2 regions of the Streptomyces sp. NPDC050636 genome follow, and region 1 is predicted to be linked to the other one. Evidence: riboswitches for the same ligand, from Rfam matches in the RefSeq annotation. Region 1 holds a riboswitch; the other holds the start of a gene.

Region 1 (3,385 bases):
CGTCGCCGGGCCGGCCCCGGACTCCACGATCGTCCGCAGCTCCTCCATCAGGACGTTGAACCGCTTGACGGCGTTGGCCGACCGCGCCGCCATCCCGTACGCCTCGTCGACCCGGCGCAGCGCCTGCGGGAAGGTGATCTTCTCGCGCGCCGACAGGGCGTCGATCATCGCCTCGGCGCGGTCGCCGATGCCGCGCTTGGGGACGTTGAGGATCCGGCGCAGCGGGACGGTGTCCTCGGGGTTGGCGAGTACCCGCAGATACGCGAGGACGTCGCGGACCTCCTTGCGCTCGTAGAAGCGCACACCGCCGACGACCTTGTAGGGCAGCCCGACCCGGATGAAGATCTCTTCGAAGACGCGGGACTGGGCGTTGGTGCGGTAGAAGACGGCGACATCGCCGGCCTTGGCGTCGCCGGCGTCCGTCAGCCGGTCGATCTCGTCGGCGACGAACTGCGCCTCGTCGTGCTCGGTGTCGGCGACATAGCCGGTGATCTTGGGGCCGGCGCCGGCGTCCGTCCAGAGGTTCTTGGGGCGGCGGTTCTCGTTGCGTTCGATGACGGCGTTGGCGGCGGACAGGATCGTCTGCGAGGAGCGGTAATTCTGCTCCAGCAGGATCGTGGTCGCGTCCGGGTAGTCCTCCTCGAACTGGAGGATGTTGCGGATCGTGGCGCCGCGGAAGGCGTAGATCGACTGGTCGGCGTCGCCGACGACGCAGAGCTCGGCGGCGGTCTCGGGCGGGCCGACGAGCTCGCGTACGAGGGTGTACTGGGCGTGGTTGGTGTCCTGGTACTCGTCGACGAGGACGTGGCGGAAGCGGCGGCGGTAGTGGTCGGCGACATCCGGGAAGGCCTGCAGCAGATTGACCGTCGTCATGATGATGTCGTCGAAGTCCAGGGCGTTGGCCTCGCGGAGCCGTGCCTGGTACATCGCGTACGCCTCGGCGAGGGACTTCTCGAAGCCGTCGGCGGCCTGGTCGGCGAAGGTCTCCTCGTCGATGAGCTCGTTCTTGAGGTTGGAGATCTTCGCGCTGAAGGACTTGGGCGGGAAGCGCTTGGGGTCGAGATCGAGATCGCGGCAGACCAGGGCCATCAGGCGCTTGGAGTCCGCGGCGTCGTAGATCGAGAAGGAGGATGTGAAGCCCAGCTTCTTGCTTTCCCGGCGCAGGATGCGGACGCAGGCGCTGTGGAAGGTGGAGACCCACATGGCGTTGGCGCGCGGGCCGACCAGCTCCTCGACGCGCTCCTTCATCTCGCCGGCGGCCTTGTTGGTGAAGGTGATCGCGAGGATCTGGCCGGGGTGGGCGTGCCGCTCGGCGAGCAGATGCGCGATGCGGTGGGTGAGCACCCGGGTCTTGCCGGAGCCGGCGCCGGCGACGATCAGCAGCGGGCCGCCGGTGTGCACGACGGCGGCCTTCTGCTCGTCGTTGAGTCCCTCCAGCAGCGTCGCCGGGTCGACGGCCGGGCGGGCGGCGCCGTCGCGGTAGTACGCCTCGCGGGGCGCGGGCGCGTCGAATTTCCCGTCGAAGAGATCGGCGGGGATCTCCTCCGGGACCGGGCCGTGCTCGTCCTCGGGTGGTGGCGGGGGCTCGTCGCCCTTGGGGCCGAGGTCCGCCAGGAAGCTGTCGTCAAAGAGGCTGCTCATCGCCCACCGAGTCTAGGCCGCCCCACTGACAGCTCGCTGCGGAGTCGGCGATGTCGGGCTGGAGGGGCGTGCGGCCGGGGGGTGGAACGGCTGGTGGCGGGGCTGGAGCAAGGGGGAGTCGCCGTCCCGTGCCGGGCCAAGTCGTGGCCCGTATGAGCCGGGTGCCGGCCCGTGCGGGCCGCGTCATGTCTCGTACGAGCCCGGTCGCGGTCCGTACGAGCCGGGCCCTCCGCCGTATTTGCGGTCCCGTATCAGCCAGGGTGTCGGTTCTCGTCTCCCCGGGAACCGCCCGCCCCGAAGCCGGCAACTGCCACCAGAATCCCCGAAACACATTCAGGTCACGAAAAGGTTTCGGGCATATCGAACATCAGCCTTCACAGGAGCCACACGAGTTGGCTACCGTGCACGATCGGGCAGCCCGCATTCCCGCGGACGACAGCGTCAGCACGGGCCGCCTCCGTCGAGTCCGGCCCTGCCACGAAGGCACCCGGAGCCGGGGACCCACCAGCACCACCGGGGTGAATCGATCGGTACGGCCGCCACTCGCGGACGTACGGACCGTAGGGCAAGCCTTCCGTCAGCGACACCGCCCGAACCCGACAGCTAACCCGGTAGGCGGTCCACGGAAGGAGTCGCCGGCCTTGGCGTCGCATCGCAAGCCGCGCACCCGCGTTCTCACCTCGCCCGGAGGCCGCCGTACGGCAGCCGGGCTCACCACTGCTGCCCTCGCCTCGGTCACGCTGCTCTCGCAGACCGCTGACGCGGCCCCCAGGGCGCCCAAGCCCAGCATCGAAGAGGTCAAGCAGAAGGTCGACGACCTCTACCACCAGGCGGAGGCGTCGACCGAGAAGTACAACGCCGCCAAGGAGAAGGCCACCGAGCAGCGCGAGAGAGTGGACGGCCTGCTCGACGCCGCCGCCAAGCGCGCGGAGAAGATGAACGAGTCCCGGCGCCAGCTGGGCACGTTCGCCTCGGCGCAGTACCGCACCGGCGGAATGAATCCGACGGCGCAGCTGATGCTCGCCAAGGACCCGCAGCAGTTCTTCGACCGCAGCCACCTCATGGAGCGGTTGACCGGCCGCGAGAAGCAGGCCGTCACCGACTACCAGGAGCAGGCGGCGGCAGCGGCCCGGCAGCGCGCCGAGGCGACCCGCAGCCTGGACCAGCTCCAGGATTCCCAGGCCTCGCTGAAGGAGTCCAAGCAGTCCGTCCAGAGCAAGCTGGCCGAGGCCCGGCAACTGCTGTCCCGGCTGACCGCCGAGGAGAAGGCGCGGCTGGCGGCGCTGGAGCGCGAGCGGGAGGCGGAGGCCAAGCGCAAGGCCGAGGAGCTGGCCCGCAAGCAGGCCGAGGCCGAGAAGGAGCGTCAGCGGCGCGAGGAGCAGAACCAGAACGACGGCTCGGACGGCTCGACCGGCGGCCAGACCGGCGGCGGCTCCACCGATGACGGCTCATACGCCGCCAAGGCCGAGAAGGCGCTCGCCTTCGCCCGCGCGCAGATAGGCAAGCCGTACGTCTGGGGCGCAACCGGGCCCTCCTCGTACGACTGCTCCGGGCTGACGCAGGGGGCGTGGAAGGCGGCCGGGGTCGATCTGCCGCGTACGACCTGGGATCAGGTGAAGGTCGGCGAGCGGGTGGCCACCAAGGATCTCCAGCCCGGCGACCTGGTGTTCTTCTACGACGACATCAGCCATGTCGGGATGTACATAGGCGGCGGCAAGATGATCCACGCACCGAAGCCGGGCGC
Region 2 (3,385 bases), on a different contig from region 1:
GCAGGCCCAGTTGGAGCGCGAATGGCTGGACCGCCTCGCGACGGTCAGCGGCCGCGCCGACGAACTGTGCCGTTTCGCCGTCCTGTTCGGCGACCCGCAGCTCGCGCTGACCGCCGTCCAGCGCGTACTGGAGATCACTCCGCAGGAGGTGCAGGCGGTCGCCAAGGCCCGGCTGCGCCCCGACAACCGAGCGGTGCTCGTGTACGAGCCCACCGAGCCCGCCGACACGGCTGCCGACACCGAGGAAGAGGAGACGGCCCAGTGAGTGACGCCGTTGCCAGCGCAGGGTCCATCGTGAGCACCATGGACTTCCACCCGCAGCCCCAGGGCGGCGCGCCCAAGCCGTGGGCCTTCCCCGCCCCCGAGCGCACGCAACTCGCCAATGGGCTCACCCTCCTGACCAGCCACCGCCCCGGCCAGCAGGTCGTCGCCGTCGAGATCAACCTCGTCGCTCCTCTGGAGGCCGAGCCCGAGGGCCTGGACGGTGTCGCCACGATCATGGCGCGCGCTCTGTCGGAGGGCACCGACAAGCACGACGCCGAGGAGTTCGCCGCCGAGCTGGAGCGCTGTGGCGCCACCCTGGACGCGCACGCCGACCACCCCGGGCTGCGGGTGTCCCTCGAAGTGCCGGCGTCCCGGCTGGCCCGCGCGCTCGGCCTGCTCGCCGACGCGCTGCGTGCCCCCGCCTTCCCGGTCAGCGAGGTCGAGCGGCTCGTACGCAACCGCCTCGACGAGATCCCGCACGAGCTCGCCAACCCGGCCCGGCGCGCCGCCATGGCACTGTCCAAGGAGCTGTTCCCGGCCACCTCCCGGATGTCGCGGCCCCGCCAGGGCACCGAGGACACCGTCGAGCGGATCGACGCGGCGGCCGTCCGTGCCTTCTACGACGCCCATGTACGGCCCGCCACGGCCACCGCCGTCGTTGTCGGCGACTTCGCCGGCGTCGACCTGGACGCGGCGCTCGCCGACACCCTCGGCGCCTGGACCGGCTCCACCGCGGAGCCGGTGAAGGCGTCGCCGATCACCGCCGACGACACCGGCCGCGTGGTGATCGTGGACCGCCCCGGCGCCGTCCAGACGCAGCTGCTGATCGGACGTATCGGCGCCGACCGGCACGATCGTGTCTGGCCCGCGCAGGTCCTCGGCACGTACTGCCTGGGCGGCACCCTCACCTCCCGGCTGGACCGGGTGCTGCGCGAGGAGAAGGGCTACACCTACGGGGTGCGCGCCTTCGGCCAGGTGCTGCGCTCCTCCGCCGACGGCAGCGGCGCCGCGATGCTGGCCATCAGCGGCTCGGTGGACACCGCCTCCACGGGGCCGGCGCTGGAGGACCTGTGGAAGGTGCTGCGCACTCTGGCGGCCGAGGGCCTCACGGACTCCGAGCGGGATGTCGCCGTACAGAACCTCGTCGGGGTCGCGCCGCTGAAGTACGAGACCGCGGCGGCCGTCGCGGGCACCCTCGCCGACCAGGTGGAGCAGCACCTCCCCGACGACTTCCAGGCGCAGTTGTACGCCCGGCTGGCCGAGACCGGCACCGTCGAGGCGACGGCGGCCGCTGTGAACGCGTTCCCCGTGGACCGGCTGGTGACGGTTCTGGTGGGCGACGCGGCGCAGATCGCCGGGCCCGTCCGGGAGCTGGGCATCGGTGAGGTGACGGTCGTCGGCAGCTGACCTGCCGCGGTGACCCGGAGGTGACCGGGGAGCCGGCTGGAGAGCGGTCCGGCACGACGATGACCGCCTGACATATGGCAACAAAAGGGATCCCGTGGCGCTCGCTCGCCACGGGATCTCCCGTATGTCCGGATTGTTGCGGCTGGTTGCTCCGTACCCGTGTGGCGTATGGCACAAAAATGCGGTTCTGTTTGCCGATTGAAAGATGTCCCGTTTAGCGTCGGTCCGGCTGTTCGCCAGAAGTGCGCCGCAACCGCGGCACCGGACAGTCATCGCCGAGTCCCCGTACGGCGCGAGCCAGGGGAGCCGGGGACCCACATGTCCCCTGGGGTGAATCGGACCTCTCTCCGGAGGAGTCCGTAGGAGACCTTCCTGCTCCGAACCCGTCAGCTAACCCGGTAGGCGAGAAGGAAGGAAAGGACCAGCCACCAGATGGCGTTCATCCGTGCTACCGGGAAACACCGCCGTCCGAGCCGCAGCGCTCGTACGACCCGCAACATCGCCGGCATAGCCACCCTCGCGGCCACCGGCGTCGTCGCCTCCGTGGCGTCGCCGGCGCTGGCCGCCACGGACGAGGCGAGCACCCACGACACCGGTCTGAGCCGGGCCGTCGTACTGGGCGGCGAACTCGCCGACCGCCTGGAGGCCCAGGCCGACGCCCAGGAGGCGGCCGCCGAAGCCGCCGCCGCGCGTGCGAAGGCCGAGGCCGAGGCCAAGAAGCGCGCCGAAGAGGCCAAGCAGCGGGCCGAGGAAGCCAAGAAGAAGGCCGAGGCGAAGGCCAAGGCGGAGCGCGAGGCCAAGGAGCGCGCGGCCCGCGAGGCGGAGCGCAAGCGCCTCAACGCCTATGTCGCCCCCGTCGCCGGCTCCTACGTGTCCACCGGGTACAAGACATCCGGCGGGCTGTGGTCCTCCGGCAGCCACAGCGGCATCGACTTCCACGCCGCCTCCGGCACGTCGGTGCGTTCCGTCGCCGCGGGCACGGTCGTCGAGGCCGGCTGGGGCGGTGCGTACGGCAACAACATCGTGATCAAGATGAACGACGGTACGTACACCCAGTACGGCCACCTGTCGTCCCTCGGCGTCTCGGTCGGCCAGACCATCACCCCGGGCCAGCAGATCGGCCTCTCCGGCAGCACCGGCAACAGCACCGGACCGCACCTGCACTTCGAGGCCCGCACCGGCCCCGACTACGGCTCGGACATCGATCCGATCGCCTACCTGCGCGCGCACGGCGTCAGCATCTGACGGTCCGACGTCCCGTTCCGTCGCAGCGTCCTTGAGAAGCCCCGGCCCCGGCCGGGGCTTCGGCGTATCCGGCCGCGCAGGGCGCCAAGTCCCCGCCGATGGCCAAAAAATATCCATGAATACCCGGCGTCCGTCGGAAAAGCCGTCCCAGTCGAATAGAGTCACGGAAAAGCCGCCGATCGGCGGCTAGGGTTAGGGAAATGTCGCCGATCGGTGATGTTTCCAGGGGATTACGGCGGAGGCACGGACGATGCGAGGCCATATTTCCGCGCATGCGGTGTGCACGGCGATTCGCGATGACATTGTCTCCGGTGCGCTCGCGCCGGGGAGCCGGCTGATCGAGGACATCCTGGCGGCGCGGTACGGAGTCTCCCGGGTCCCGGTGCGCGAGGCGCTGCGCACGTTGCAGTCCGAGGGCTTCGTCACCACCCGCCACCATGCGGGCGCCTGTGTCGCCGAGCCCACCGAG

The links. A riboswitch is a leader RNA that binds a small molecule or an ion and turns the genes downstream of it on or off. The one in region 1 is predicted to bind cyclic di-AMP.
Positions count from the first base shown of each region.
Region 2: another riboswitch for cyclic di-AMP. It lies ahead of AB0I10_RS21260 (M23 family metallopeptidase); the one in region 1 lies ahead of AB0I10_RS09205 (NlpC/P60 family protein).

Region 1 is NZ_JBFAIP010000006.1:158,737-162,121, forward strand. It holds gene pcrA (DNA helicase PcrA) at 1-1,641, opposite strand, end outside; cyclic di-AMP (ydaO/yuaA leader) riboswitch at 2,090-2,275, shown strand; gene AB0I10_RS09205 (NlpC/P60 family protein) at 2,283-3,385, shown strand, end outside.
Region 2 is NZ_JBFAIP010000028.1:18,743-22,127, reverse strand. It holds gene AB0I10_RS21270 (pitrilysin family protein) at 1-265, shown strand, start outside; gene AB0I10_RS21265 (pitrilysin family protein) at 262-1,671, shown strand; cyclic di-AMP (ydaO/yuaA leader) riboswitch at 1,935-2,091, shown strand; gene AB0I10_RS21260 (M23 family metallopeptidase) at 2,104-2,916, shown strand; gene AB0I10_RS21255 (GntR family transcriptional regulator) at 3,167-3,385, shown strand, end outside.